3 regions of the Ewingella sp. C233 genome follow, and region 2 is predicted to be linked to each of the others. Evidence: predicted binding sites of a transcription regulator. Region 2 holds the regulator's gene; each other region holds the start of a gene.
What was found. Region 2 encodes PurR, which represses purine synthesis genes. Its sites were predicted from a motif close to CANGCAAACGTTTGCNTG; they were not measured.

Region 1 (10,769 bases), 1.7 Mb from region 2:
GTTGCTGACGGTACGGAATACGCGCTCAGGGTGAGGCATCATGACCGTCACGCGACCTGACAGGTTAGTAACCGCAGTGATGCCATTCGGTGAACCGTTAGGGTTTGCCGGATAATCTTCCGTTACTCGGCCATGGTTGTCCACAAAGCGCAGTGCTACCAGATTGGCATGTTCAAGCTGCGACAGATGCACCGCATCACGCACTTCTACATGGCCTTCACCGTGTGACACCGCGATTGGCATACGTGAGCCGATCATCCCCTGCATCAGCAACGACGGGCTGGCGGTAACTTCGACCAGACTGAAACGCGCCTCGAAGCGATCCGACAGGTTACGCACAAAGCGTGGCCAGTGTTCTGCTCCCGGAATGAGCTCTTTCAGGTTAGACATCATCTGACAGCCGTTGCATACACCCAGCGCCAGCGTCTGCGGGCGGTGGAAGAAATCTTCGAATTCGTCACGTACACGGTCGTTGAACAGCACGGATTTGGCCCAGCCTTCACCGGCACCCAGAACATCACCGTAGGAGAAGCCGCCGCACGCGACCAGCGTATGGAACTCCTGTAAATCACGGCGGCCTGCCAGCAGGTCACTCATATGTACATCTACCGCATCAAAGCCCGCGCGGTGGAATGCGGCGGCCATTTCAATGTGGGAGTTAACGCCCTGCTCGCGCAGCACAGCCACTTTCGGGCGCGCACCTTTGGCAATGTAAGGCGCTGCCACGTCTTCCTCAGGCGAGAAGCTTAGCTTAACGTTCAGGCCCGGATCGCGGTCGTGGGTCTTGGCTTCATGCTCCTGATCGGCGCACTCCGGGTTATCACGCAGACGTTGCATCTGCCAGGTGGTTTCTGCCCACCAGGTACGCAATGTAGTGCGGCTTTCGCTGTACACCGGCTTATCGCCATGCGAGATCACAAAGCGATCGCCCGCTTCGGCGCGGCCCAGATAGTGGGTGCAATCGCCCAGTCCGAACTTCGCCAAGGTCTGCTCAACGTCCGCGCGATCTTCAGCACGCACCTGAATAACTGCACCCAGTTCTTCGTTAAACAACGCAGCCAGTGTGTCTTTGCCCAGTGCCGCGATGTCCGCCGTCAAGCCACAGTGACCGGAAAACGCCATCTCAGCCAGTGTCACCAGCAGGCCGCCGTCTGAGCGGTCGTGGTAAGCCAGCAGCTTGCGATCGGCCACCAGCGCCTGCATCGCGTTGAAGAAGCCACCCAGTTGATCCGCACTGCGCACGTCTGCAGGTACATCGCCCAGTTGACGATAAACCTGCGCCAGCGCAGTGGCACCCAGCGCATTGTGCCCACAGCCGAGGTCCACCAGCAGGAGTGCCGTGTCGCCCTTATCGGTCCGCAATTGCGGCGTCACCGTGCTGCGGACATCTTCCACGCGGGCAAACGCGGTGATCACCAGTGACAATGGCGAGGTCATCTCACGTTGTTCGTTGCCTTCCTGCCAGCGGGTTTTCATCGACATGGAGTCTTTGCCGACGGGAATGGTGATACCCAGAGCAGGGCAGAGTTCTTCACCGACAGCTTTTACTGCGGCGTAGAGACCGGCATCTTCACCCGGATGGCCCGCTGCAGACATCCAGTTAGCAGACAGCTTCACGCGCTTCAGGTTGCCTATTTCGACAGCAGCCAAGTTCGTCAGCGCTTCGCCCACGGCCATGCGGCCTGATGCGGCAAAATCCAGCAAAGCGATAGGCGCACGCTCACCGAGTGACATGGCTTCACCATGGTAGCTGTCGAGGCTGGCGGTGGTAACCGCACAGTCAGCTACTGGAATTTGCCACGGGCCGACCATCTGGTCGCGCGCAACCATACCGGTGACCGTACGGTCGCCGATGGTGATGAGGAAGGTTTTTTCCGCCACGGCTGGCAGATGCATAACGCGTTTCACGGCTTCGGTCAGCTGAATATTTTCGGCATTCAGGCTGTCACCCACGGCTTTGAGCGTGGTGACGTCGCGGGTCATCTTCGGTGTTTTACCCAGCAGCACATCCAGAGGCATGTCGATCGGCTGGTTGTTGAAGTGGCTGTCTTCGAGGGAAAGGTGCATCTCCTCGGTGGCTTCACCGATAACGGCATAAGGTGCACGCTCACGCTGACAAATGGCGTCAAATTGCGCCAACTGGGCCGGGGAAACCGCCAACACGTAGCGCTCCTGCGATTCGTTACACCAGACTTCCAGCGGACTCATGCCCGGCTCGTCGTTCAGAATGTCACGCAGCTGGAAGCGGCCACCGCGGTTACCATCGCTCACCAGTTCTGGCATCGCGTTGGACAAACCGCCCGCGCCGACGTCATGAATAAACAAAATCGGGTTGGCTTCACCCAGCTCCCAGCAACGGTCAATCACTTCCTGACAGCGCCGTTCCATTTCCGGGTTATCGCGCTGTACTGAGGCAAAATCCAGATCGGCGTCTGACTGACCCGAGGCCATGGAAGAAGCAGCGCCGCCGCCCAGACCGATGTTCATCGCCGGGCCACCGAGTACAATCAGTTTGGCGCCAACGGTGATCTCACCTTTCTGCACGTGGTCAGCACGAATGTTGCCGATACCGCCTGCCAGCATGATCGGTTTGTGGTAACCGCGCAGTTCAGGGCCGTTGTGGCTGTTGACGTTCTCTTCGTAAGTACGGAAGTAGCCCAGCAGCGCCGGACGACCAAATTCGTTGTTAAAGGCTGCACCGCCTAACGGGCCGTCGGTCATGATCTCCAGCGCGGTCACGATGCGGTCCGGTTTGCCGAAGTTCTCTTCCCACGGCTGTTCGAAGCCCGGAATACGCAGGTTGGAGACAGAGAAGCCCACCAGCCCGGCTTTCGGTTTAGCACCGCGTCCGGTCGCGCCTTCATCACGGATTTCACCGCCAGAGCCGGTCGCCGCGCCCGGCCACGGAGAGATCGCCGTCGGGTGGTTATGGGTTTCAACCTTCATCAGGATATGCGCCTGCTCCTGATGGAAGTCATAAAGACCATCTGCCGCATTGGCATAAAAGCGCCCCACCTGCGAGCCTTCCATCACGGCGGCGTTATCTTTATAAGCAGACAGCACGTGGTCTGGCGTCTGTTCAAAGGTATTTTTGATCATCTTGAACAGCGACTTAGGCTGCTCCTGACCGTCGATTACCCAGTCAGCGTTAAAAATTTTATGCCGGCAGTGTTCGGAATTGGCCTGCGCGAACATATATAGCTCAATGTCTGTCGGGTTGCGCCCCAGCGACGTAAAAGCGTCCATCAGGTAATCAATTTCATCCGGTGCCAGTGCCAGACCCAGTTTGGTATTGGCGGCTTCGAGCGCGCCGCGACCTTCGCCGAGAATATCGACGTGCTGCACCGGAGCAGGCTGATGTTGGGCAAACAGCGCCTGTGCTTCTTCGAGGCTTTCAAACCGGGTTTCCATCATGCGGTCGTGCAGCAACGCGCCTAACTGCGCCCACTGTTCGTCGGTCAGCGTGGGGGCCTGAACGTAAAAAGCCAGACCGCGCTCGAGGCGTAATACCTGCGACAGACCGCAGTTGTGCGCAATGTCAGTGGCTTTGGAAGACCAAGGAGAGATGGTGCCCGGACGTGGTGTCACCAGCAATAAGCGACCGGCGGGAGCGTGTTCAGCGAGAGAGGGACCGTATTTGAGAAGGCGTTGTAATTTGTTTTGTTCGTCCGGGCTCAGCGGGGCGCTGACGTCGGCAAAGTGTACATATTCGGCGTAAATATCACTGACCGGAAGACGGGCATCCTGACAGCGGGACAATAACTTATTAATACGAAAAGCCGACAAAGCAGGCGAACCACGCAGTATTTCCATAATCACAGATCTCTCGTCTTCGAAGCAACTGACCACAGTGCTTCATTGGGCGCAACAGGGGGAAAACGCGGGCTATTATAAAGAAACCCTGAGCCCGACGAAACCGTTTGCGTCAGGAATATTCACATTAACTATTAAGCTTACTCATCGGGTGGTTATTATGAATAAAGTTGCAGCCTGCCGTTTTGTTGAGCAAAATGCGTCGGCACTGGGAATATAACCATAGAAATGAAAGAGCCTGAGCTCAATAAAATAATAGCGCCGCAGAGAGATAACTATTTGACGCGCATAAAATTAAACTACTTTCTGGTCGGTCTTGCTGCCCTGTTGCTGGCGTTGGCTTTATGGCCAACGATCCCATGGCATCGGGGTGAAGGCGACCAACTGGAACAGATAAAATCCCGTGGAGAATTACGCGTGAGCACGCTTAATTCTCCACTGACTTTTTTCAGCAACCCCGACGGCAGCGCCGGGTTTGACTACGAACTGGCTAAACGCTTTGCTGACTATCTTGGCGTAACGCTGGTGATGTCGTCTCATGACAACATCTCATCAATGTTTAATGACCTCGACAACAACAAAGCCGACATGCTGGCATCGGGTCTTATCTACAATACAGAGCGCCTGAAAAACTACCGTACAGGGCCTGAGTATTATTCGGTGTCACAACAATTGTTGTACCGCCAGGGATCGGTGCGCCCGAAATCCCTGGCCGATATCAAAGGATCGCTGGTCGTCTCTTCCGGTACGGCACACATCGTGGCGCTTCAGGCTGCCAGCAAAAAATACCCTGCGTTAACCTGGGCCGAAACCGACAAACTCTCGCCGAGTGACTTACTGCAACAAGTCGCCGAAGGAAAACTCGACTATACGTTGGGCGATTCTGTAACCGTGGCGTTGATGCAGCGAGTCTATCCGCGCTTAGCCGTGGCGTTTAACGTCACCGCCGACGAGCCGGTTACCTGGTATTTCAGCAAGAAACCTGACGATGACAGCCTGTATGCCGCCATGCTGGATTTCTTTAGCCAGATTTCCGAAGACGGTACGCTGGAAAAGTTGGAAGAGAAATACCTCGGGCACGTGGGGGAATTTGACTACGTCGATACCCGCACTTTCCTCAAAGCGATCGACACGACCCTGCCCGCGCTGCAACCGCTGTTTGAGAAGTACGCCGGTGATATCGACTGGCGGCTGCTGGCGGCGATCTCCTATCAGGAATCTCATTGGGATCCGCTGGCGACATCCCCGACCGGCGTGCGCGGCATGATGATGCTCACCCGGGCAACCGCCTCAGGTCTGGATGTTGATGACCGCACGGACGCCGAGCAGAGTATTCAGGGCGGCGCACTGTATCTGTCTCGCCTGATGGACAAAATGCCGGAAACGATCCCCAAAGATGAACGGATCTGGTTTGCGCTGGCCGCTTACAATATGGGTTACGGTCACATGCTGGATGCCCGCAAACTCACGGCTGATCAGAAAGGCAACCCTGACAGCTGGCTGGATGTGAAACAGCGCTTGCCGATGCTAAACCAGAAGCGCTATTTCAGCCGGACTACCTATGGCTATGCGCGCGGAACGCAGGCCTATAAGTACGTCGAAAACATCCGCCGCTATCAGTTAAGTCTGGTGGGGTATCTGATGGAAAAAGAGAAAAAACAGGCGCAGGAAGCGGCGTTGCAGGCTCAGTTAGGCGCCGGTTACCCGGCGGTGAGTGTGGCGCAGGCACTGGCACCTGCGCATTAACGTCAGGGTTTGTCGTCAGGCTCTTCGGCGGCGCGCTGCGCCTGTTTAAGGGCTTTGTGCTGACTGCGGCGGTAACGGAAAAACGCACTCAGCATGGCCGAACAGTCATCTGCCAGAATGCCGGACGTGCTCTGCACCTGATGATTCATCCCCGGATGGCCTAAGATATCCAACAGTGAACCTGCGGCACCGGTTTTAACGTCCGCCGCACCGTAAACCACCCGGCGAATACGGCTGTGAATCATGGCACCCGCACACATCACGCAGGGCTCCAGCGTCACATACAGGGTGGCGTCCAGCAGCCGGTAGTTTTGTACTTTCTGCCCGCCCTGACGCAGCGCCATGATTTCAGCGTGAGCGGTAGGATCATGATGGCCGATGGGCCGGTTCCAGCCCTCGCCAATCACCTGATTGTCGAGCACCAGCACGGCTCCCACCGGGACTTCACCCTCTTCCTGCGCCTTAAGGGCAAGATTCAATGCGTGACGCATCCAATCTTCATCGCTGTATTGCTCTGCCACTTTCACCTCATACCCATTCATTCAGCCGTTATTATACCTAAGGCCGCGCAGGCAACCCAACTTCCGCCACAGGTAATTTCACGCAGAAAAATACAGTAAAAATACTAAATAATTCCCACGAAAACCATTTCTTCCCTTCAGGTTTCGATTAATCATAAATGGTTGGAAATACCAGTTATGTACATGATATTTATAATTTTATTCCTCATGTCAATATTGTAATTCTTGCTTCAGATCATTTTAGGATGTCGGCAAAAAACTTAAGGTTAATGCATATATCATTACAACAGACGGCAGGAATGACACTATGGCTACCTCAACTTTCTTCATCCCATCAGTAAATGTCATCGGTACCGGCGCATTACAAGAAATGGCCAATGCCATCACTCAACATGGCTTTCATCACGCACTGATCGTCACTGATAGAGTGCTGTTTGATATCGGCGTAGTTAAACAGGTGCAAGATTTACTGGCGCAAAGTGATGTACAAAGCAGCGTCTACCACGGTACTCACCCAAATCCGACTACCCGCAACGTGCGTGAAGGTCTGGAGATTCTTAAACAGCATGCATGTGATTGTGTTATCTCTCTCGGCGGCGGCTCTCCGCACGACTGCGCCAAAGGTATTGCGTTACTGGCAACCAACGGCGGTAAAATTGAGGATTACGAAGGGCTGGACCGCTCAGGCAAGCTTCAACTTCCGCTGATTTCCATCAATACCACCGCCGGCACTGCCTCTGAAATGACCCGTTTTTGCATCATTACCGATGAAGAACGTCATATCAAAATGGCAATTGTCGACAAGAATGTTACGCCACTGATGTCGGTGAATGACCCCCATCTGATGGCAGGAATGCCTAAAGGGTTGACCGCCGCGACAGGTATGGACGCCCTGACCCACGCCATTGAGGCCTATATGTCCAGCGCGGCCAATCCCATCACCGATGCCTGCGCACTAAAAGCGGTAACAATGGTCACCGACTCCCTACGTGACGCGGTCAATGACGGCGGCAACATGCAGGCGCGGGAGAATATGGCATACGCACAGTTCCTTGCTGGAATGGCCTTTAACAATGCGTCACTGGGATATGTTCACGCGATGGCCCACCAACTCGGGGGGTTCTACAACCTGCCCCATGGTGTCTGTAATGCAGTGCTATTGCCTTTTGTTCAGGAATATAATGCCCGTGTCGCCAGTCCACGCCTGAAAGAGATTGCCGCAGCAATGCACCTTGATGTCGCAAATATGGATGATAAAGAGGGTGCGAAGGCCTGTATCGGCGCGATTCGCCAACTGGCACGGGACATCGGCATTCCAGCAGGGTTACGTGACCTGAAGGTGAAAGAAGAAGATTTCAACACGCTGGCTACCAATGCGCTGAACGATGCCTGTGCGCTGACTAATCCGATTCAGGGAAGCCATCAGGACGTCGTAAATATTTTCAAAGCCGCAATGTAGAATGTCTGAAACCCAGGCAATAAAAAAGCAGGACGGATCACCCGGCCTGCTTTTTTTACAACAAACGGTTACTCAAGCTGTTGCAACTCACCGTGTTTGCTGACGCGAAAACGATGTTCGCAAAAGAACAACAGCGGGTTGTCCTGTTTGCTGTCGCTGTAGCCGCTGTAGAGTTTTAACGGCGAACCAATGCGCTGTTCCAACTGAGCCACTTTCTCTTCCCCCAGGCAGCGTAAAGGCAGTATCCATCCCCCTTTCCCCCTTTCCATCCGGCTTCCTACCAGGCGCACCTTTGGCAGGAAAGATGAGGCGTTATATACCTGCTGCACCAGATTTTCCGGCGAACCGGTGATCAGCCACACTTCAGCATCGTGGTTTTCAATGTAGTCACGCAAGCGCATCTGCACCACGGGAAAGGCCACCACTTTCTGGCGAAACCAGTTAACAAAGCGCAATTCGAGATCTTTAAGTTTGGCTTCGCTGTGACCAAAAGTGATCGACCACAGCAATAAGCTCATCGGCCAACGCGTCGCCCGCCCCTGTACCAGCATTCCAAGGCCGACCACCGGTAACATGGGTATCACCAGCAGCAGGTTTTGCGGCATCCGCCACAACAGAAACCGCATAAAGGTGCCAAACATATCCTGCTGGTGAAGCGTGCCATCCAGGTCAAAAAATACTACTCGTCGATCCGCCGTCGCACTCAATGCGTTACTCCTCGGGATCGTTGAACCCCATCATCCAGGTGAAAATAAATCCGGCTATTACGGTAATCAATATCCCCGCCAGGTACAACATCACTTTTCCAGAGACAATGGTCAGCGCCAGCGGCAAACCGGAGATCCCAAAGGTGATCACCGTGGCGACCTTCCAGTAACAGATTAGCGCACCACCTACTGCGCCGCCTAAACAGGCGCCAATAAATGGCCGCCCAAGCGGTAAGGTGACGCCGAAAATCAGCGGTTCACCGATGCCGAGGATCCCTACCGGCAGCGCACCTTTTATCACTTTTTTCAGGCGCGGATTGTGGGTTTTCATGTAGACGGCAATCGCCGCCCCCACCTGCCCGACCCCTGCCATCGCTAAAATAGGCAGCAGTGGATTCGAACCATGCGCCTGGATCAGTTCGACGTGAATAGGCACCAACCCCTGATGTAACCCCGACAGCACCAGCGGCAGGAAGAATCCGGCCAGGAGCGCCCCCACCACCAGGCCGCCTTTATCTATTGCCATATTCACGCCGTGCGCGATGGCGTCCGAAATAACGCCGCCTAACGGCTGAAGAATGACAATCGCCAGCGTCGCCGTCACCAGCGTGGTGATCAGCGGATTGAGGATCAATTCGACAGACTCCGGCAACCACTGACGCAGGCGTTTTTCCAGCCAGCACATCAGGGCGACGACGAATAACACGGCGATCACCCCGCCACGGCCCGGTTGCAGGGTTTCACCAAACAGGGTGATTTGCGCCAGTGCCGGGCTGGAAAGGATCCCCGCCATTACGCCGCCCATCGCCTGTGAGCCACCGAAGACCCGCGCAGCATTCACACCGACCAGAATATTCATGATGGCAAATACGGCACCGCCGAAGATCGCCAGCAGGCCCAGAATATTGGGGTAATCAAGCGCCAGTGAACCGGCGATGTCAGGCCGCTTCAGCAGATTAATAATGCCCATGATCAGACCCGAGGCGATAAACGCCGGGATCAGCGGAATGAAAACATTGGCAAGCTGACGCAGCGCGCCACTCATCGGTGCGGAATATTTCGCTTTGGCTTGGGCTTTATTGCGGGAAATGGCATCGGACGGCGGGGGATTTTCTCCGCCCACCAGTAACGCACGTATAGCATCGACCACTTTGGCCGCCGCGCCGGGGCCAACAATAAACTGATGCTGTTCCCCCTGTTTGATGTAACCCTTGATGCCCGTCAGGGTTTGAATCCCCGTCAGATCCAGTTTCTGCTCATCAAAGACTTCAACCCGCACGCGGGTCATGCAGTTTTCCAGCTTGCTGATATTGCTTTCACCACCCACGCGTTGCAGGATTTGCGTTGCCAGAAGCTGCGTTTTATCCATTGCCGTCGCCATGCCCATTCCCCTATGTCAGTGAAGCATTACCCCGCCAGCGCCGCGCGCAGGAAGCCGTGGTGCGTCGCCAGCCGCTGTATAGCCTCTTCGGCGCTGATCTGACTGAGCAGCATCAGAATGGCCGGTTTAACTTCAAATTCAGTTTGTGCCAGAGCCGCTTCAGCGTCAGCACGGGCGGCACCGGTGGCTTCAACCACAATGCGGCAGGCGCGATCCACCAGTTTGATGTTGGTGGCTTTCACATCCACCATCAGGTTCTGATACACCTTGCCGGTTTTCACCATCGCGCCGGTGGAAATCATATTCAGCACCAGTTTTTGCGCGGTCCCCGATTTCATACGGGTCGAACCCGTCAGCGCTTCAGGTCCGACGACAGGAGAAATCGCGACTTTGGCTTCGAATGCAATGGGGGAATCTGGGTTACAGGAGATAGCTACCGTGGCGCAGCCAAGTTCACTGGCATAACGCAGTGCGCCGATAACGTAAGGCGTGCGTCCCGATGCCGCGAGACCGACCACGGTATCGGCTATGGTGAGCTGAATATTCTTCAAATCTTCAACGCCCAGCGCTTCGCTATCTTCCGCACCTTCGACCGCTTTAAGCAGCGCGCCGGGGCCACCGGCAATCAGACCAATCACCATGCCGTGCGGCACGCCGAACGTCGGCGGGCACTCAGAGGCGTCCAGCACACCCAGACGTCCGCTGGTGCCTGCCCCTAAATAGATAAGTCGTCCGCCCGCTTTAAAAGAAGCGGCCGCCATGTCCACAGCCTGTGCTACCTGCGGTAAAACAGCATGAATGGCTTCGGGGACTTTGCCGTCTTCATGGTTGAAAGCGGCCACCATCTCCAGTGTCGACATCTCGTCGAGACCCATTGTTGCCGGATTACGGCTTTCAGAAACCAGGGATCCTAAGTTCATAACGTTACCTCGTGAATTTTTAATTCATAAATATGATTAGATATTTGAATATTTTATTCTTAAAGGCGAGAAATATTTGCTACTTTAGATAACATAATTGTTAATTCGTGATGTGCGCAGGTACCGGGGCGAGGAACTAAAAAATGAGCAGCATGATCCGCATCCGCCAGATCTATCCCACACTGGCGCAAAACGACCGCAGGCTGGCGGATTTTCTGCTGG
Region 2 (10,769 bases):
CAGTTTGCGCCGCATGCTGCTCAACTGGCCTGACCCGCCAGAGCGACTCTACGAGGTGCTGACTTTATTGCTGGATGAGCTTAAAAATCCTGAAAGCAATAAATATCAAATCGCTAAAATTCTCAGCCAGATCAAGCCGCATGACACCTCAGATTTTCGCTATCAGGCATTCTGGAAAAGGCTGCGGGATTTTTGCTGGCTATATCTGCGAAACGAACGCTGGTTACAGAGAGTGGAAAACACCAGCGCAGCGCAGGTGGAATTTTTGCAACCTCCGCGCGTCAGCCGCCTGACTGAGCACACAGACACCTATGAAGCGGCCTATAACGGCATACGTACCTTTTTGTGCATTGTGGTCGCCTGCTGGTTCTGGATGAGTACCCAGTGGAGTTCAGGGACATCGGCGGTAGCGCTTACGGCGGTGAGCTGCGTGCTCTACTCTTCTACCGCATCCCCCATCAGCAGCATTACGTTGCTGATTAAATCTTTGCTGCTGCTGTTTGTGGGCTGTTTTATTCTCAAGTTCGGTCTAATGATCCAACTGAATGATTTTTGGGTATTTTGCGCCTTCCTGCTGCCAATTCTGGTCACCATGCAGATGATGAAATTGCAGTACAAACGGTTTGCGGGTTTGTGGGGGCAACTGATTGTCTTTAGCGGTTCATTTTTGGCTGTGACGAATCCCCCGAGCTACGACTATGGCGCATTTATCAATGACGGGATTGGCCGGATTGTCGGCGTGATGCTGGCGGGTATCGCTTTTCAGGTACTGCGGCCAAGTTCTGACAAACGTAAAAGCCGGCGTATTATCCGCGCGCTGCGACGTGATTTTATCGACCAACTCAGCCGCAAACCGCAGCTCAGCCATCTGGAGTTCGAATCCCTGATTTATCACCGTATTAATCAGCTTAATCAAAGTAAGGATCAGGTTTCACGTACCTGGCTGTTGCGCTGGGGAGTGGTGCTGCTCAATTGCAGCCATATTGTCTGGCAGCTTCGCGAGTGGGAAACCCGCTCCGACCCGTTATCGGCCGTTCGCGATGTGTGTATCCACTGCCTGAAGGGGATCATGACTGAACGCGGTGTCAGCCACGTCGTGCTGGATTCAAGCCTGATTGAGCTCATGCGTATCAGTCATTCGCTGGCACATCATCATGATGAGTCAGGCCGTGAGCTGGCCGGAGTGATCTGGCGTCTGTACTGCTCATTGTCACAGTTGCAGCAGGCCATTTCCATTGAAGAAATCGCCACAGGCAGCCCGGTTCAGCCTGCCTGAGAAACACAATGACTTCGGGCCAGATTGATTTAACCCGAAGTCATTGGCGCTGCAGCCACGCAGCTAAAGCGTAAGTGAAGTAACATTAAGGTACGTCGTAACCCAGTGCGGCCTTACGAATACGGAACCATTGCTGACGCGTCAGCTCAAGCGACAGAGAGTTCCACGCTGAACGGACGCGTTCAATTTTACCAGAACCAATGATTGGCAACGGCTGCGATGGCAGACGCATTACCCACGCATAAACCACCTGTTCAATACTTTCTGCACCAATTTCTTCTGCCACTTTCTGCAATTCATCACGCAAAGGCTGGAATTTGGCATCACTGAACAAACTTCCCCCGCCGAGACATGACCAGGCCATAGGCTTGATACGCAATTGCTGGCAAAGATCCAGTGAGCCGTCGAGAATAGCGGGCTGATGCACAGGGGAGATTTCCAGCTGATTCGTCACCAGCGCGAACGGCAGGCGCGATTGCAGCAGCGTGAACTGTGCCGTCGTAAAATTGGAAACACCAAAGTGCTTCACTTTGCCGCTTTTGTGCAGCGAGGTGAATGCCTCAGCGACGTCATCGGCATCCATCAGCGGATCCGGACGATGAATTAACAGCAGATCAAGATAATCGGTGTGCAGATTGCTCAGTGATTTTTCAGCCCGCTCAGTGATGTACTGGCTGTCGGTAATATAGTGGCCGATTTTATTGTCAGGATTAGCGGTGGTGGCGATCCCGCATTTGCTCACAATTTGCATCTTTTGGCGCAGTGCAGGTTTCAGGCGCATCGCGTCGCCAAACGCTGCTTCACAAGCGTAGCCGCCATAGATGTCCGCATGATCGGCCGTGGTGATACCCATTTCAACATGCTGCTCGATAAACCCCAGCAGTTGCTGTGGGGTCATGTTCCATTCCATCAGGCGCCAGTAACCGCAAATCATGCGGGAAAAATCTGGGCCCTGCGCGGACAATGGGGTACGGGGATCCATGTTATTACCTCGATATATTCATTATGAAAGAGTGTAAGACCCTGACAGCATACAGAACTTATCCCATTCCTGTATTGATCTCTGCCGGTAGCACGACGCGCTCGGGGTTAAAAAAGAGAGGGTTGTTCGGGCAGAGGATCATCAGGCTTTTTGGCTGCACGTTGCAGCCGTAACAACCGCTGATGGCACAGGCGCAATACCTGACGCTTTTCAGGATCGGTCATTGTCACCCAACCAAAGCGCTCTTCACGGCTGCGCAGGCAACCACGGCAAAAACCGCGACTATCTGCCTGACAGATACCGCGACATGGGCTGGGAATGTCAAAAAACTCGAGCTGTTGAGCCACAACGTCTCCGCGTCAATTACTGAATCCTTATTGAAGACGCTTTGCGGGTATCCCGCAAGTCTCTTTTGATATTTCGCAACAATCCCGTTTCTTTAGTGCAACTTTTAATACAGCAACGAACCTGGCAAAAAAGTGCTCTTTTCCTGCTGCCCTCTTGACCTAGACCGATCGGTCTATTACTCTCAGCTCCATGAACAAACTTGCTCAACCTCATAGCGATACACGCGAACATCTGCTGGCCACCGGCGAAGAACTCAGCCTGCGCTTAGGCTTTACCGGCATGGGACTGACAGAACTCCTGAAAACGGCAGAGGTGCCGAAGGGGTCTTTCTATCACCATTTCCGCTCTAAAGAAGCCTTTGGCGAAGCCATGATTCAGCGTTATTTCGAACATTATGATGCACATTTGCAGCAGCTTTTTGGACAGACTCAGGGCGATCAGCGTCACCATATCCTGAGCTACTATGCCCAGAACATTACCAATTTCTGCGGCAGTGAGTGCCATAACGCATGCCTGTCGGTCAAACTGTCCGCGGAAGTCAGCGATCTGTCCGAGCCAATGCGTCACGTACTCGAACAAGGTTCTGCGCAGGTGATTAACCGCCTGAAAGATGCTATTGAAAAAGGTATCGCCGAAGGTTCACTGACGGTACCGGTATCCCCGGCTGTGGCAGCGGCAACGCTGTATTCACTCTGGCTAGGTGCTTCGCTGCTGGCAAAAATTAAGCGCTCCGTAACGCCGCTGGCGGCAGCACTGGAAAGCGTTGAAATGTTATTGCAGCCACCAGAAGCAACGCGCTGAATATATTTTCAAAATGTTGTTGATGAATTGCTCATTATTTACAAATCCAAACCCTAATATGACGCGTTAGTTTGGTTACACATTTTTTTCATAATCAGACCGACCAGTCTATTAACCAGGAGTTTTAGAACATGACCAAGCTTTTCTCCCCGATTGTTGTCGGTAATAAAACCTTACCGAATCGCGTATTTATGGCTCCTCTGACCCGTCTGCGCAGCATTGAGCCTGGCGATATTCCAACCCCGCTGATGGGCGAATATTATGCACAGCGCCACAGTGCTGGCCTTATCATCACTGAAGCGACCCAGGTCTCTTTCCAGGCTAAGGGTTATGCGGGCGCGCCTGGCTTACATACGCCAGAACAAACGGCGGCATGGAAGAAAATCGTTGCCGGTGTTCATCAAAAAGAAGGTCACATCGCGGTGCAGTTGTGGCACACCGGACGCATTTCACACAACAGCGTGCAACCGGACGGTCAGACTCCTGTTTCTGCGTCAGCCATCAATCCAAACACCCGTACCAGCCTGCGTGATGCGCAGGGTAACGCGGTCCGTGAAGACTGCCCTACCCCGCGCGCACTCGAGCTGAGTGAAATCCCGGGCATCATCAACGATTTCCGCCTGGCGGCAGCCAACTCCCGCGAAGCTGACTTCGACTATATCGAGATCCATGCGGCACACGGCTACCTGCTGCACCAGTTCATGGCGCCAGCTTCAAACGTGCGTACCGACGCCTACGGCGGTAGCATCGAGAACCGTACCCGTCTGACACTGGAAGTGGTTGATGCCTCCATCGCTGAAATTGGCGCAGACCGCGTGGGTATCCGCATTTCCCCGCTCGGCCCGTTCAATGGTCTGGATAATGGTGAAGATCAGGAAGAAGCCGCGCTGTATCTGCTTGATGAGCTAAATAACCGCAAACTGGCATACCTGCATATTTCTGAGCCAGACTGGGCCGGTGGCAAGCCTTACTCAGAAGCTTTCCGTGCGGCAATCCGTGCGCACTATCAGGGTGTGATTGTTGGCGCCGGTGCTTATACCGCTGAAAAAGGCGAAGAGCTGATCGAAAAAGGTTATATCGATGCCGTGGCCTTTGGCCGCAGCTACATTGCCAACCCGGACCTGGTTGAGCGCCTGAAAAATCACGCGTCACTGAATGAGCCAAAAGCGGACACATTCTACGGCGGCGGCGCTCAGGGCTACACCGACTACCCAACGCTGTAAGATTAGCGTTATCAATTAACAGGGTATGTTTTGATACCTGAAGATGCGGCAGCCGTTGCCCTCCGGCTGCCGCGTTTTTTTGCCTGTCCGGTGACAATCAGTTAGTCTGTTATTTATTACTTATCCCTGCAATCAGAGGAAATTATGCGCTTACTTCATACCATGCTTCGCGTCGGCGACCTGCAACGTTCAATCAATTTCTATACTGATGTTTTAGGTATGCGTCTGCTGCGTACCAGCGAAAATACCGAATACAAATACTCCCTCGCGTTCGTGGGATACACTGATGAAAGCGAAGGTGCCGTGATCGAACTGACCTACAACTGGGATGTTCACAGCTACGACCTCGGTACAGCCTACGGGCATATTGCACTGGGCGTGGATAACGTGGCACAAACTTGCGAAGACATTCGTAAAGCGGGCGGTAACGTGACCCGTGAAGCCGGTCCGGTCAAAGGCGGCGCCACCATCATCGCTTTCGTTGAAGATCCTGATGGTTATAAAATCGAACTGATCGAATCTAAACATGCAGGCCAGGGCCTGGGGAATTAATGTCCCCTCACATCATGAAGGGCGCAAAGGCGCCCTTTTTTCTGCCCCTATACTCCTGCATCTCCATTAAAAATTTGCCATAATGCGCGCTGAATTCGATGAAGATAAGAAACTGATGGCCGACAATAGTGACATTAACGCCCTGAGAGGCCGTTTCCGTGGTTTTTACCCCGTGGTTATCGACGTAGAAACGGCTGGATTTAACGCCAAGACCGATGCACTGCTGGAAATTGCCGCGATCACCCTGAAAATGGATGAAGATGGCTGGCTAAAAACCGACGAGACGGTGCATTTTCACGTTGAGCCCTTTGAAGGCTCAATTCTGGTACCGGAAGCACTGGCCTTCAACGGCATCGACCCCACTAATCCGCTTCGCGGTGCCGTGAGCGAATATGATGCGCTGCATGAAATTTTCAAAGTCATTCGTAAAGGAATGAAAGAACAAAACTGCAGTCGCGCCATTATCGTTGCGCACAACGCCAATTTTGATCACAGCTTTTTGATGGCGGCCGCAGAACGCGCAGGCTTGAAACGCAACCCGTTTCACCCCTTTGCCACTTTCGACACCGCGGCACTGAGCGGTTTAGTGCTTGGTCAGACTGTACTGGCTAAAGCCTGCATCAGCGCAGGCATGGCGTTTGACAGCAGCCAGGCGCATTCTGCACTGTATGATACAGAGCAGACTGCAGAGTTATTCTGTGAACTGGTAAACCGCTGGAAACGCCTGGGCGGCTGGCCGTTGCCGATCAACTCAGATGATGAAAAAGCGCAAACGCAAGAAAACGATGCGTAAACGCTGACGGTGTTGTCCCCAAAATTCAGAAAAAAAGAGCGACTCATTGAGGTCGCTCTTTTTATTTACCCGTTTCAGAGATTGCCTGATACAGAGCCAGACGCGCTGATATTACTCGGGTTGCTGCTCTTCAGAAGATTTGTACTTCTCAGCAGTTTCTTTGATCAGCGTCTGCAACTCACCACGTTGATACATCTCAATGATGATGTCACAACCGCCAACCAACTCACCGTCTACCCATAATTGCGGGAAGGTTGGCCAGTTTGCATATTTCGGCATTTCAGCACGGATATCCGGATTTTGCAGAATATCAACATAGGCAAAACGTTCGCCACAGGCTGAAAGCGCCTGCACAGCCTGAGCGGAGAAACCACAGCTAGGCAACTTCGGTGAGCCTTTCATGTACAGAAGGATTGGGTTTTCGGAAACCTGCTTCTGGATTTTTTCGATAGTGGTCGTGGTCATTTATTGCTTCCTCAAGCCAAAACTGGCTGTCACTGTCATTACTCATTGATGCGCAGGGCACTGTCTGGAAATGCGCGCCACTTGTCGCTTAGCGTCTATTGTAACGATGGCGGGCTTTGGATAAAAACGCCATTTTTTGCAGGGTCTTTCCACCCCAGCTTTCATTCATGCGTTTACGTCATTACTTTTTAATCAAACTGTCTGATGGCTCGCAATAATAAACATTCATTCAGAATAACATTTTTGATCGTTGAGTTTAACTCTCTTGTGACTGAGCTGAGCTGGTCAGAGCACATTTTTAACTCTCTGATAAAAGATGGTTTTTAGAACTGAAAATGACCATTTTTACAGCATTTAAAATGCTATTAACTTTTTCTCACAATATGATCTAGAATCGAAGCAATTCGTGCTGTTTTGTCTGCTTCTTTTGGGCAATACTCTGACATCTCTGATGTTTAACCTTGGGCCAATATTGGTAACGACGCCATGCGTTTATTGTTTACGCTTTCCGTGCTGTTCTTTACCCAGCTGTTTCTGAATCTGGCGCATGCTTCGCCACAAACTAACGTTGCTGCCGATCAGCGGAAAAGCCACGTCAGTCAGGCAAAACCTGATGAGAGACGAAAGCGAAAAACCGTTGCCCGAACCAGTAAAAAATCAAAATCAGAGCCAGTTAAAGAACAAAAAGCAAAAGTTAAAGAAACCAAAAAAGTCACCAGCACCAAGCGGGTTCGCAACGAACATTCTGAAAAGAAAACGGCCAAAGTGACCCACAGCAAGATGACAGCGAAGAAAGAAAGCCGAACGATTGCGAAAAATGAGACCAGTAAAAATAGTAAAAAAGCCTACGGTCGCCATCGAAAATCAAAAGACGGACTCGCGAAAGACACCAAACCGATTGCTTTGAGTGCCGCGCATAAAAAACGTTATCAACATGCGCAGCAGACCGCGATGACCAAGCTAATGCATCAGGTCGGCAAACCTTATCGCTGGGGAGGCACTTCTCCCAATACCGGTTTCGATTGCAGTGGTTTAGTGTATTACGCATATAAAGACCTGATTCGTATCAAAATGCCACGCACCGCTAACGAAATGTACCACCTTCGGGACGCGGCGCCAGTTAAACGCGGTGAGCTGGAGAGCGGCGACTTAGTCTTCTTCAGAATCAATAACCGCGGCGCAGCAGATCATGTTGGTGTCTATGTAGGAAACGGTAAATTTATTCAGTCCCCCCGTACAGGTGAAGAGATCAAAATCACCTCACTGGGTGAAGATTACTGGCAAGATCACTATGTTGGCGCGCGTCGAGTGATGACGCCTAAAACGATTCGTTAAGTCCGCAGTACCGCTAATCAGCGATGAATAGCATTTAACGAAACGTTTATGAAACAATCAGTCGCTAAGACAGTATTTTGCGAACGATGCAAAACAAAGAATTGAAAAGGGCGACACCTGTAAAAGGAATCGCCCTTTTTTCTGATCTTTTTACCCTCAGCGAATGAAGGTAAAAAAGGATCAGTGCATCACTGCGGTAAAACTGAAAGCCATAATCATTGCCAGTGCGCCAACCACAGTAATGAGAGCAAATTTCAGATTGGTATCCATTAAAACCCCTTCTGGATCAAATGTGGCCTTTTTATAAGCCATACAGTTTGTGTGCCAACGCATTTTCTCATAGTTTTGTTTTAAAATCCCGTGATCATTCCCTGCGTTACGAAGACTTTTTACTTCCCCTTTACCAAGATATAAGAGAAAATTCGCGGTTACCACACTGCGTGCGGGTCGATTCATTCCGATGTTCTTTCAGACAGTTGTTGTGCTCTGAAAAACCCACCAACGATTTCACTGCTCATCTCTTTTCCAGCAGTCAGATCCACGCAGGCAAACGATTAACATAATGCTAACGTGCTAAAGCACGTCAGACAGGAGTCATTCTTTTCATGGCAACGATAAAAGATGTCGCAAAGCGGGCTGGCGTTTCCACCACAACCGTGTCGCACGTCATCAATAAAACACGTTTCGTCGCCGAAGAAACTAAAGCCGCCGTGCAGACAGCGATAAAAGAGCTGCACTACTCTCCCAGCGCGGTGGCCCGTAGCCTCAAGGTCAACAATACAAAATCTATCGGATTACTGGCAACATCCAGCGAAGCGCCCTATTTTGCCGAAGTGATCGAGGCAGTAGAAAACAGCTGTTTCGCCAAAGGCTACACACTGATTTTGTGTAATTCGCATAATAATCTTGATAAACAGCAGGCCTATCTGGCCATGCTGGCGCAAAAACGCGTCGATGGTCTGTTGGTCATGTGCGCGGAATATCCCGATGCATTGCTCGACATGCTCGAAGAATACCGAGCGATCCCGATGGTGGTGATGGATTGGGGCGAAGCACGTAAAAACTTCACCGACAGTATCATCGATAATGCCTTTGAAGGTGGGTATATGGCCGGGCGCTATCTGATTGAACGCGGTCATCGCGATATCGGTGTGATCCCGGGGCAACTGGCTCGTAACACCGGTGGCGGCCGCTTCCAGGGTTTCCTCAAAGCCATGACGGAAGCCAACATCCCGCTGCGCGAAGAATGGGTCGTTCAGGGTGATTTTGAACCCGAGTCAGGCTATCAGGCGATGCATAAAATTTTGATGCAGAAACAGCGCCCGACGGCCGTCTTCTGCGGCGGTGACGTCATGGCGATGGGGGCTATTTGTGCCGCTGATGAAATGGGTCTGCGGGTGCCGCAGGATATTTCGGTGATCGGCTATGATAACGTACGCAACGCCCGTTACTTCTCCCCTGCACTGACGACAATCCACCAGCCCAAAGAGCGCCTGGGTGAGATGGCATTCACCATGCTGCTGGATCGCATTATCAGCAAACGTGAGGAGTCACAGACCATTGAAGTCCACCCGAAACTGGTTGAACGCCGCTCGGTAGCCGATGGTCCTTACCGCGACTATCGCCGTTAACAGCGTAGTCCGAAAGCCATAACACGAACGCCTGCACATTTGCAGGCGTTTTTAGTTGCGTAACCACTCCTGATTCAGCGTAGGGGTATCGCCCAGATAATCCAGAAGCCACGCCAGCGCCGGAGACTGGTTACTCTGATCCCAGGTCAGGCAGCAGGCGCTTTCGGGAAATGCGGCAGCCAGCGTCAGCACACTCAATTTTTGATGTGATATCCAGTCTTCGACCAGATGCACGGGCATCATCCCCACGCACAGTCCTTCACACAGGCAGTCTATGGCGCAGGTCCAGTCGGGAACAACCAGACGTCGCTGATTGTTTAGCGTCCAGGTATCACGCTTAGGTAAGTTGCGCGACGTATCTTCGATACAAAGTGCCGGATAGGCACGCAGCTGTTCATCCACTAATGGCACAGTGAGCGCCGCCAGCGGATGGTCAGGGCTGACCACACAGTGCCAGTCCATAAACCCCATATCCCTGAAACTAAAACGCCCGCCGGTGGGCACAGCGCGTGTTGCGCCGATGGCGACATCCGCACGGCCATCCACCAGCGCGTCCCACACGCCGTTGAACACCTCGGAATGGATGATCAGTTCCGTATCGGGGAATGCCCGGTAGAAATCGGTAACCAGACGCCGCGACCTTTCCGGTTTCACAATGCGGTCTACCGCTACATTGAGTTGCCCACGCCAGCCATTCGCCACCTGCTGACACTGACGCCGTGTCGCTATCATTTTTTTGATAAGCAACCGAGCCTCTTCGACAAAAACCTGACCGGCGGCGGTCAACTCTACATCCCGATGACGCCTTTCAAACAGCGGTACTGCCAGCCATTGCTCCAGTTGGCGAACGGTGTAGCTTACCGCAGACGGAACACGATGCAGCTCTTGTGCCGCCGCACTGAAACTGCCGGTACGCGCCACGGCATCGACCACTTCTAAAGAATATTCTGACCACATCGCCCAGTCTCCCCACCTGCTTTCAATTTTTTTGATACAAGATTGCAAATATTAGCGTTTCACAAGCGGTAAGCCAAACCTTTACACTTCGCGCCTGAGACTTCCTGCACGTTGTGCCGCTGTTCAATAATTTTTCGCATAACAAACATCGCCAATAAAAAGAGAAAATCATGAAACCCTCCTTTGGATTTATGCTGTATCTGGCTGGCCTGAGCATGCTCGGCTTTTTAGCGACAGATATGTACCTTCCTGCGTTTAGCGCAATGCAAATCAGCCTGATGACTAGTCCGGGAATGATCAGCGCCAGCCTGAGTATTTTTCTCGGCGGATTCGCTATCGGACAATTGCTGTGGGGGCCGCTGTCAGACAAGCTCGGCCGCAGACCTGTGCTTATTGCCGGTCTGAC
Region 3 (10,769 bases), 1.0 Mb from region 2:
ACGGTTCAGCAAGAAGTCAAACGCGCGCAACGTTAATCATGACGTGAGTACAGAATGCAAAAAGGGCGATGTTTCCATCGCCCTTTCGTTTTCTATTATAACGCTGCTTTTTACGCGTCTAATGCCTTACTGATTTTCTCAAACAGATCACCGGACAGATTCTCCAGCCCTTTCAGTTGCTCAAGCGCACCGCGCATCAGCGCCTGACGATTGGCGTCATAGCGTTTCAGACGGATCAGCGGCTCAATCATTCTCGCTGCTACCTGCGGGTTACGGGTATTCAGATCGGTGAGCATTTCCACCAGGAACTGATAACCGCTGCCATCCGCTGCATGGAATGCAGACGGGTTAGTTGAGGCAAATGCACCGATGAGCGATCGTACACGGTTCGGGTTGCTCATAGTGAAAGAACGGTGAGTCAGTAATGAACGAACTTTTTGCAGCACATCAGCCGATGGGCTGGAAGCCTGCAAAATAAACCATTTGTCCATCACCAGACCGTCCTGATGCCAGCGCTCATCGTATGCCGCCATCAGCGCTTCACGACACGGTAACTGCGCCGCAACCGCCGCAGACAGCGCCGCCAGAGAGTCAGTCATGTTGTCGGCCTGCTCGAACTGCGCACGCACAATTTTATCAGCCTGAGCAACATCACCAAACGCCAGATAACGCAGACAAGTATTGCGCAATGTGCGTTTGCCGATGTCCGCATGCACGACGCGGTAAGCCGGCAGGCGATTCGCGTTATACACCGCGAGGAACTCATCTGCCATTTCGGTTGCCAGGCAACGAGTAATGGCGGCATGTACTGCGCTGATCGCTTCCGGATCGATAATCTCGAACAGTTCAGCGATTTCATTTTCAGACGGCAACGTCAGGATCTGCGCCGCGAGTGCAGGATCAATGGTTTCGTCCAGCAGCACGGCGCGGAAGGCATCGGCCACGTGCAGAGGTAATGACAGCGGTTGTTTCTGCTGATGACGGGCCACGTTAAGTTTGATGTAAATGGCCAGCAGGCTTTGCGCTGAATCCCAGCGTGAGAAGTCATTACGTGCGTGTTTCATCAGGAAGGTCAGCTGATGGTCACCATATTTGTAATCAAGCTTAACGGGTGCTGAGAATTCACGTAGCAAAGACGGCACCGGCTGATATTCCACATCTTCAAAGATGAAGGTCTGCTCGGCCTCGGTTACGTTCAGCACGTTGCTGACGATGCTGCCGTTTTGCTTAAGCGGGATCACATTACCCTGCGGATCGTAGAGTTCGATATCCAGTGGAATATGCAACGGCAGCTTTTCAACCTGGTCGGCGGTCGGTGGCGTTTTCTGACTGACGGTTAACGTATATTGCTGTTTTTCCACGTCATAATCGTCACGCACGGTCAGAATTGGCGTGCCAGACTGGCTGTACCAGCGGCGGAACAGAGACAAGTCAACGTTCGACGCATCTTCCATTGCCTGCACAAAATCATCACAGGTTGCTGCACTGCCATCGTGACGCTCGAAATAAAGCTGAATACCGGCCTGGAATTTCTCTTCACCCAGCAAAGTGTGCAGCATACGGATAACTTCTGAACCCTTTTCATACACCGTCAGGGTGTAGAAGTTGTTCATTTCGATCACTTTTTCCGGACGGATCGGGTGCGCCATCGGGCTGGCGTCTTCGGCGAACTGGGCGGAACGCATGATGCGCACATTATCAATACGGTTCACCGAACGGGAACCGAGATCAGAGCTGAATTCCTGATCACGGAAGACGGTCAGGCCCTCTTTCAGGCTCAGCTGGAACCAGTCGCGGCAGGTCACACGGTTACCGGTCCAGTTATGGAAATATTCGTGGCCGATCACCGCTTCAATGCCCAGATAATCTTTATCCGTCGCCGTCTCCGCTTTTGCCAGTACATATTTGGAGTTAAAAACGTTCAGGCCTTTGTTTTCCATCGCGCCCATGTTGAAGAAATCAACAGCAACGATCATAAAGATATCGAGGTCATATTCCAGATTGAAACGGGTTTCATCCCACTTCATCGACTGCTTCAGTGACTCCATCGCCCAGTCGGCGCGGTCAAGATTACCGCGGTCAACAAACAGCTCCAGCGCCACATCGCGGCCTGAACGGGTTTTGAAGCTATCACGCAGCACGTCAAAATCACCGGCCACCAGCGCAAACAGATAACAAGGTTTTGGGAACGGGTCCTGCCACTTAATCCAGTGTTTACCGCCTTCCAGTTCGCCGGAATCAATACGGTTGCCGTTGGACAGCAGGTACGGATAACGTGCTTTGTCGGCCACGATATGGGTTGAGAAACGCGCCAGCACGTCCGGACGATCCAGATAATAGGTAATGTGCTGGAAGCCTTCGGCTTCACACTGAGTACAGAGAGCTTCACCGGAAAGGTAGAGTCCTTCCAGCGCGCTGTTTTTGGCCGGATGAATTTCGTTGACGATGCTGAGCTCAAAGGCATCCGGCAGGCGGTCGATGACCAGAGTTTTCTCTGTAACCTGATAACTTGGCCAATCTTGCCCGTTCACTTTCAGACTGATTAACGTCAGGTCTTCGCCGTTAAGCACCAGCGACGCGCCTTCTGCACCCTGGCGTTTAATCTGGCTGACAGCGGTAACCACAGTCGTTTGTGCATCGAGTTCAAAATTGAGGTCGATATCAGTAATGGTGTAGTCCGGCGCGCGGTAATCGTGGCGGAACTTGGCTTGCGGCAATTGAGTCATAAAAAACCTTTTAACGTTTTCGTTAGGGACGAGGTCTGTTGTTGATCGTCGCTTGTCTGAGTGCTCCGGCAGGAGAAACATCAGTGGCTGATAAAGCTTTCCTGAACTTTACCACAGGCACTTAAAATTCCCAGATTGTTGCCAACTTGTGAGTCTGTTAGGCCACGTTTTGCGCAACACGGACATATGTCACGGTTCTGTATGCCCGGGCTGTACATTTTAGATTCAAGAATAAGGTAGTTTTTTATGCTTAATTTTCGTTAATGCGTCATGAATTCAAAATTTAAATCCGCAGGCTAATCATTAGCATAGTTGTTAATGCTATGTAACATTGAGGCCATAAAAAAATGGGCAACACCGGCGCGCTTGGAACGGATTTAAAAAACAATAAACCAATAAATAACAATACATTATCAACAAGAATTGATTCACTCCCGACCTCAGCAGGCCTGTGGCGATTTATAGTTTTGCTATCACTAGGCGGGTTTTTCGAGCTTTACGATCTTTTTCAAACGGGCTACATCAGTTCAGGTTTACTGGCCGAAAACATATTTCATCTCGGTTCGGCGGGGATTTTCGGCATATCCGATCAGGCTGCGTTCGCTTCCGCCACATTTTTCGGTCTTTTTCTCGGGGCCAGCCTGCTGACACCTTATGCCGACCGCTTTGGTCGCCGCATTACCTTCATGTTTGCGCTGGCATGGTATGGCTGTTTTTCACTGCTGATGGCCTTTCAAAACCACGCCGAGGGCGTCATTTTTTGCCGGTTCCTGGTGGGAGTGGGTCTTGGGCTGGAACTGGTCACCATCGATACTTACCTCACTGAATGGGTACCGACACACCTGCGCAGCCGGGCTTTTGCCTTCGCTTTCTTTATTCAGTTTCTTTCGGTCCCCGCGGTTGCACTCATGTCATGGTGGCTGGTGCCGCAAACCTTCTTTGGTTTGTCCGGCTGGCGTTATGTGGTGATTGCCGGAGCACTCTGCTCGTTAGTGATCTGGTTAGTGAGGAAAAACCTGCCGGAATCTGCACGCTGGTTGGCGCAACAGGGGCGATACGAAGAAGCACATCATGTTGTTAGTGCGATGGAAAAACGTTGTGGCGTTGCTGTCAGCCCCTCCTATTCGCAGGCTGATGTTGCGGTTGAACTTCCACGTAAAGGGACATTTAAAGAGATCTGGTCTTCGCAATACCGTTCACGCACCCTGATGCTAATGACCATGAACTTTTTCCAGGCGATCGGTTTTTTTGGTTTCGGAAACTGGCTGCCCGCATTGCTTTCCGGTAAAGGGACAAGCGTAACCCATAGCTTGTTGTACGCTTTCTTTATCACACTGGCCTATCCGCTCGGTTCACTGATTTGCAGCCGCTACGCGGACAAAATAGAGAACAAGTGGCAGATTGTCCTCTCGTCACTGATGACGGTCATTTTTGGCACACTATTCGCTTTCCAGACCAGCGCCATCATGCTGATTATCTGCGGCTTCCTCATCACTTACTCAAATGCCTGGCTGACCTACAGTTATCACGCGTATCAGACCGAGATTTTCCCCACGCACATTCGCGCGCGCGCTGTCGGTTTCTGCTACTCGTTTAGCCGCCTGTCCACCGTATTTAGCAGCATCATGATTGGCCTTATTTTGCAGTACGCTGGTACACAAGGGGTGATCGCCTTCATCGTCTTCAGCATGTTGGTTGTCATGTTGGTTATCGGTCTGTTTGGCCCCAAAACCCGTGGCATCAATTTGGAAAGTATTTAACTCTGCCAGCCGGGCGCAAGAGCAGGCGCCCGGCCCTTGTATGTTGCATAAATGTGAAGTCACACCGCATTTCATCTTGCAAAAGAGTTAACACAAAGAGCCTTTGTGTCGCTTTGCGCACATTTAATCCTAGACCCCTCGCCGACAATTATGATGTGATGAGGGTTCTTTCGCAGGATATTACGGTATACTTCACAGACTTTGCTGTTTTATCCAGAATGCTTTTTTATCTGGAATGGTTGGATTAATGCGAATGACCTTTATCAATAATGTACAGGTTTTTGCCAGCCAACCTTTTCTGACGAGGATGCTGTAAACGCGCTATGACTTCATACGCCTCCCCGATTTTGACTTCGCTGTTAGATACCGATGCCTACAAGCTTCACATGCAGCAAGCGGTCTTCCATCGCTACCATAATATAAGCGTGGTGGCTGAGTTCCGCTGCCGTGGCGACGAGCTGCTCGGCGAATACGCCAGCGAAATTCGCCAGCAAATCGAGATGATGAGCCAGCTGGCTCTGACAGACGATGAGTTCGCTTATCTTTCTGGTCTGCCGTTCTTCAGCGCCGATTACCTCAACTGGCTGAAGACTTTCCGCTATAACCCTGAACACGTTGTCGTCTCTGACCGCGACGGCCATTTGCACGTGCGCATTTCCGGGCCTTGGCGCGAGGTGATCATGTGGGAAGTGCCGCTACTTGCCGTGATCAGTGAAGTGGTGCATCGCCACCGTTCGCCGCAGGTCACCGCACAAATGGCAGTCGATCAGTTGCGCAAGAATCTGGCGCGCTTTAAAAAAGAAGCGGCCGATATTGATATTTCCCGCTTCCGCCTGATGGACTTCGGTACACGCCGCCGTTTCTCCGGTGAAGTTCAACAGGCAATTGTCAGCACGCTGAAAGCCGAATTCCCTTATCTGGTCGGCACCAGCAACTATGATATCGCCCATAAATTGCAGCTTTCGCCAGTAGGAACACAGGCGCATGAGTGGTTCCAGGCGCATCAGCAAATCAGCCCGGTTTTAGCCAACAGTCAGCGGGCTGCATTGCAGGCATGGCTGGACGAATATCCCGATCAGTTAGGTATCGCCCTGACCGACTGCATTACGATGGATGCTTTCCTGCGGGATTTCGGCCCGAAATTTGCCAACGCTTATGAAGGTTTGCGTCATGATTCCGGGGATCCGGTTGAATGGGGCGAAAAAGCCATCGCGCATTATCAGAAGCTGGGTATCGACCCGATGAGCAAAACGCTGGTCTTCTCAGACAATCTGGATCTGGACAAAGCGCTGCATCTGTATCGCCATTTCCACACCCGCGTAAATCTGGTGTTCGGCATTGGTACGCGCCTGACCTGCAATATTCCCGGGGTCAAACCGCTGAACATTGTGATCAAGCTGGTGCAGTGCAACGGTAAACCGGTAGCGAAATTATCTGACAGTCCGGGTAAAACTATCTGTCAGGATAAAGCCTTCGTCAAAGCCCTGCGAAAAGCCTTTGACCTGCCGCTGGTCAAGAAAGCGTCCTGAACCTGACGTCTGTGGTGGAAAACACTGCAGACGTTTATCCCCTCCCCTGATTTGCCCCCTTAGCCTTTTTCTTCTTTTATATAGATGTTATTCATATTAGCGCCCGGCTTATCCAACACGACGATGGAAAATCCGTTATCTGGCGCTGCTCATATAAATGTTGTCCGGAGGCAGTGATTTCTGCTTGTGTCCTGAGAAAGGCTAAGTAACATAGCAAAATCCCTTTTTGTGGGTGTCCGTTAGTTCTCAATCAACATCTGAATATATAAGAAAGAGAGAAATCTATGAGCGTTGTGCCTGTAGTCGACGTACTGCAAGGCCGTTCTGCGGTTGACAGTGAAGTCACCGTACGCGGTTGGGTGCGTACCCGGAGAGATTCTAAAGCTGGTATCTCCTTCATCGCCGTTTATGACGGCTCCTGCTTTAATCCGTTACAGGCCGTTGTGAATAATTCTCTTCCCAATTATCAGGATGAGGTTCTGCGCCTGACCACCGGTTGTTCCATTGAAGTGACCGGTACGGTTGTCGCCTCACCAGGCGAAGGCCAGAGTTTTGAGCTGCAAGCGACAGCCATCAAAGTCGTGGGTTGGGTTGATGATCCGGATACCTACCCGATGGCCGCAAAACGTCACTCAATCGAATATCTGCGTGAAGTCGCTCACCTGCGCCCACGTACCAATCTGATTGGTGCAGTTGCGCGCGTGCGCAACACCCTGTCGCAGGCGATCCACCGTTTCTATCATGAAAACGGCTATTTCTGGGTATCGACGCCACTTATCACCGCATCGGATACCGAAGGCGCTGGCGAGATGTTCCGCGTATCGACGCTGGACTTCCAAAACTTGCCGCGTACTGATAAAGGCGAAGTGGATTTCAGCGAAGACTTCTTTGGTAAAGAAGCTTTCCTGACCGTTTCAGGCCAGTTGAACGGTGAAACCTATGCGTGCGCACTTTCTAAGGTGTACACCTTCGGCCCGACCTTCCGCGCAGAAAACTCCAACACCAGCCGCCATTTAGCTGAATTCTGGATGGTTGAACCGGAAGTGGCGTTTGCCACTCTGGACGACATCGCCACACTCGCGGAAAGCATGTTGAAATATGTTTTCCAGGCGGTTCTGGACGAAAGAGCAGATGATATGGCGTTTTTTGCCGAACGCGTAGACAAAGATGCTGTTTCCCGCCTGCAGCGTTTTGTAACATCAGATTTCGCCCAGGTCGACTATACCGATGCAGTAGAAATACTGATGAATTGCGGACAGACATTCGAGAATCCTGTGTCTTGGGGTGTTGATTTATCTTCTGAACACGAACGATACCTCGCAGAGCAGCATTTTAAAGCACCGGTAGTGGTTAAAAATTACCCTAAAGATATCAAAGCATTCTACATGCGAATGAATGATGACGGGAAAACTGTCGCTGCGATGGATGTGCTGGCACCGGGTATTGGTGAGATTATCGGGGGGTCACAACGTGAAGAGCGCCTGGATGTGCTGGATGCTCGTCTGGAAGAAATGGGCCTGAATAAAGAAGATTACTGGTGGTATCGCGACCTTCGCCGCTACGGCACCGTGCCACACTCCGGTTTCGGCTTGGGCTTCGAACGCCTGGTCGCTTATGTGACCGGTGTGCAAAACGTGCGGGACGTCATCCCCTTCCCACGTACACCACGTAACGCAACCTTCTAATTAACTAAAATATTTTCCATATAACATTTTAGTTACAAAACTAAGGCCAGCTCAGCTGGCCTTAGTCATTTTTAAAGGTAGATCCCTGTCACAAAGTTCCCAAGAAATTACATTTTGTAATACATTCTTTCTCACTGAAACAAGTTTAGGAGTTTGGTAGCATTTTCGCTGTAGATTAAGCAGCCCTCGGATGGAACACTGCGTTCAGACACAGGAGACACCAAACTCTCAACAATAGTTCCCTTAAGAATTATTGACGGCAGTGGCAGGTGTCCAAATAAAACCAATGAGGGTAATAATAAATGATGAAGCGCAATATTCTTGCAGTAGTAATTCCAGCGCTGTTGGCTGCTGGTGCAGCAAACGCAGCTGAAGTTTATAACAAAGACGGCAACAAACTGGACCTGTACGGTAAAGTTGACGCACGCCACCAGTTCTCTGATGACAATGGCAGCGATGGTGACCAGACTTACGTTCGTTTCGGCTTCAAAGGCGAAACTCAAATTACTGACCAACTGACCGGTTACGGCCAGTGGGAATACAACGTTCAGGCTAACCATGCTGAAGCACAGGGTGACGCAGGTAACAAAACTCGTCTGGGCTTCGCTGGCCTGAAATTCGGCGACTGGGGTTCATTCGACTACGGTCGTAACTACGGCGTGATTTACGACGTAATGTCTTATACTGACCAATTGCCAGTATTCGGCGATGACACCATGTACCAAACCAACGACAACTTCATGGTTGGTCGTTCAAATGGTCTGGCTACTTACCGTAACAGCAACTTCTTCGGTCTGGTTGATGGCCTGAGCTTCGCTCTCCAATATCAGGGCAAAAACGAGAACGACCGTAATACAGAAATCGGCGGCAACGTTCCAAACAGCTCAATCATCACCCAGAACGGTGACGGCGTTGGTACCTCTGTAGCTTATGCAATCGGCAACTCAGGTGTTAGCCTGACCGGTGCTTACGCTAACTCTAACCGTACTGTTGACCAGAAAACTCAGGCAAACAGCGCGCAGGGTAACAAAGCAGAACAGTATGCATTTGGCGCGAAATACGACGCTAACAACGTGTACCTGGCTACCTTCTACGGTGAATCCCGTAACACTACCGCTTACGGTGGTGACAACCAAGTTGCTAACAAAACTCAGAACTTCGAAGTTGTTGCTCAGTACCAGTTCGATTTCGGCCTGCGTCCATCTATCGCTTACTTGCAATCTAAAGGTAAGGACCTGAATTCCGTTACCGGTTCAAACGGCACCTTTGCTGGCGGCGATGCAGACTTGGTTAAATACATCGAAGTGGGTACCTACTACTACTTCAATAAAAACATGTCCACCTATGTTGACTACAAAATCAACCTGCTGGACGACAACGACTACACCAAAGCTGCCGGTACAAGCACCGACAACGTTGTTGGCGTTGGCTTGCAATACCAGTTCTAATTTCGCTTAAACGATGCACTTTCGGGTGCATCCTGAGTGAACTGAAAGGCAGGGCTTAGGCTCTGCCTTTTGCTTTTTAAGACTTTTGAACTCTTTTCTATTATCAAAATTATTAATCTCGAAGCCCGCTTCACAACTCCGCTTTCTTTTTACCGCAAACGGTTGGCAAACCCACTTTCAGGCGGTAACCTGATGCCCTCTTTCTGCTACATATCAGGCCATGGAAGTCTTCCCTATGTTTGAAAAAATCACTGCTGCACCTGCTGATCCTATTCTCGGTCTTTCTGATCTTTTCCGCGCTGACGCTCGCCAGGATAAAATCAATCTTGGGATCGGTGTTTATAAAGACGAAACGGGTAAAACTCCGGTTCTGACCAGCGTGAAGAAAGCCGAGCAATATTTGCTGGAAAACGAAACCACCAAAACTTACCTGAGCATTGACGGGCTGCCTGATTTTGCACGTTGTACTCAGGAACTGCTGTTCGGCAAAGACAGCGCTATCATCGCCGACAAACGCGCACGCACGGCACAAACACCGGGAGGCACAGGCGGCCTGCGTATCGCAGCAGATTTTATCGCAACCCAGACCAGCGCTAAACGCGTGTGGGTGAGTAATCCAAGCTGGCCTAACCATAAAGGCGTATTCAACGCCTCCGGTCTGGAAGTGGTGGAATACAATTACTACGACGCAGCAAACCACGCGCTGGACTTCGATGGCATGTTGAAAAGCCTGAGCGAAGCACAGGCCGGTGACGTTGTGCTGTTCCACGGCTGCTGTCATAACCCGACCGGTATCGATCCTACTGAAGCGCAGTGGGCGCAACTGGCCGAATTGTCCGTCGCTAAAGGCTGGTTGCCACTGTTTGACTTCGCCTATCAGGGCTTTGCCAAAGGCCTGGAAGAGGATGCCCAGGGTCTTCGTATTTTTGCGGCCAAACATGCGGAATTCCTGGTTGCCAGCTCTTACTCGAAGAACTTTGGCCTGTACAACGAACGCGTAGGCGCCTGTACTATCGTGGCAGCGGATGCCGAAACAGCTGACCGCGCTTTCAGTCAGGTTAAATCTGTTATCCGTGCCAACTACTCCAATCCACCGTCTCACGGTGCTGCGGTTGTCGCTACGATTCTGGGTAATGAAGCACTGCGTGCAATTTGGGAACAAGAGCTGAGCGACATGCGTCAGCGTATTCACCGTATGCGTCAGTTGTTTGTCACCACCTTGCAGGAAAAAGGTGCACAGCAGGATTTCAGCTTCATTATTAATCAGAACGGTATGTTCTCATTCAGCGGGCTGACCAAAGATCAGGTTCTGCGTCTGCGTGATGAGTTCGGTGTGTATGCGGTTAACTCGGGTCGTATTAACGTTGCCGGCATTACTCTCGACAACATGGCGCCACTGTGCGAAGCCATCGTCGCCGTTCTGTAATCGATTTATAATTATGTAAAAAAAACCAGTCAGGTAAACTGACTGGTTTCTGCATTTATCGCGTTCTGTATTTAGAGAAGCAACTTACCAGACCGGCAGTTCATCTTGTAAAAACGGATTAGTTTTACGTTCATGCCCGATATCTGACATTGGCCCATGGCCCGGAATGAACGCCATATCATCGCCCAACGGCAA

Region 1: the regulator PurR is predicted to act here: its motif matches at 3,910-3,927, upstream of purL (phosphoribosylformylglycinamidine synthase).
Region 3: the regulator PurR is predicted to act here: its motif matches at 9,300-9,317, upstream of ACZRKO_RS03540 (amino acid aminotransferase).

The regions. Positions count from the first base shown of each region.
Region 1 is NZ_JBUZRI010000001.1:89,481-100,249, reverse strand. It holds gene purL (phosphoribosylformylglycinamidine synthase) at 1-3,813, opposite strand, end outside; gene mltF (membrane-bound lytic murein transglycosylase MltF) at 4,093-5,559, shown strand; gene tadA (tRNA adenosine(34) deaminase TadA) at 5,562-6,101, opposite strand; gene yiaY (L-threonine dehydrogenase) at 6,388-7,539, shown strand; gene yfhb (phosphatidylglycerophosphatase C) at 7,608-8,246, opposite strand; gene ACZRKO_RS00480 (PTS transporter subunit EIIC) at 8,251-9,615, opposite strand; gene murQ (N-acetylmuramic acid 6-phosphate etherase) at 9,654-10,547, opposite strand; gene ACZRKO_RS00470 (MurR/RpiR family transcriptional regulator) at 10,691-10,769, shown strand, end outside.
Region 2 is NZ_JBUZRI010000001.1:1,787,297-1,798,065, forward strand. It holds gene ACZRKO_RS08075 (FUSC family protein) at 1-1,276, shown strand, start outside; gene ACZRKO_RS08080 (aldo/keto reductase) at 1,362-2,258, opposite strand; gene ACZRKO_RS08085 (DUF1289 domain-containing protein) at 2,366-2,605, opposite strand; gene ACZRKO_RS08090 (TetR/AcrR family transcriptional regulator) at 2,796-3,407, shown strand; gene nemA (N-ethylmaleimide reductase) at 3,539-4,630, shown strand; gene gloA (lactoylglutathione lyase) at 4,775-5,182, shown strand; gene rnt (ribonuclease T) at 5,265-5,975, shown strand; gene ACZRKO_RS08110 (Grx4 family monothiol glutaredoxin) at 6,087-6,440, opposite strand; gene ACZRKO_RS08115 (C40 family peptidase) at 6,927-7,775, shown strand; gene cydH (cytochrome bd-I oxidase subunit CydH) at 7,956-8,231, opposite strand; gene purR (HTH-type transcriptional repressor PurR) at 8,381-9,406, shown strand; gene punR (DNA-binding transcriptional activator PunR) at 9,458-10,363, opposite strand; gene punC (purine nucleoside transporter PunC) at 10,534-10,769, shown strand, end outside.
Region 3 is NZ_JBUZRI010000001.1:768,597-779,365, reverse strand. It holds gene ssuB (aliphatic sulfonates ABC transporter ATP-binding protein) at 1-36, shown strand, start outside; gene pepN (aminopeptidase N) at 111-2,726, opposite strand; gene ACZRKO_RS03560 (MFS transporter) at 3,074-4,486, shown strand; gene pncB (nicotinate phosphoribosyltransferase) at 4,810-6,015, shown strand; gene asnS (asparagine--tRNA ligase) at 6,300-7,700, shown strand; gene ompC (porin OmpC) at 8,003-9,148, shown strand; gene ACZRKO_RS03540 (amino acid aminotransferase) at 9,384-10,574, shown strand; gene ACZRKO_RS03535 (MBL fold metallo-hydrolase) at 10,659-10,769, opposite strand, start outside.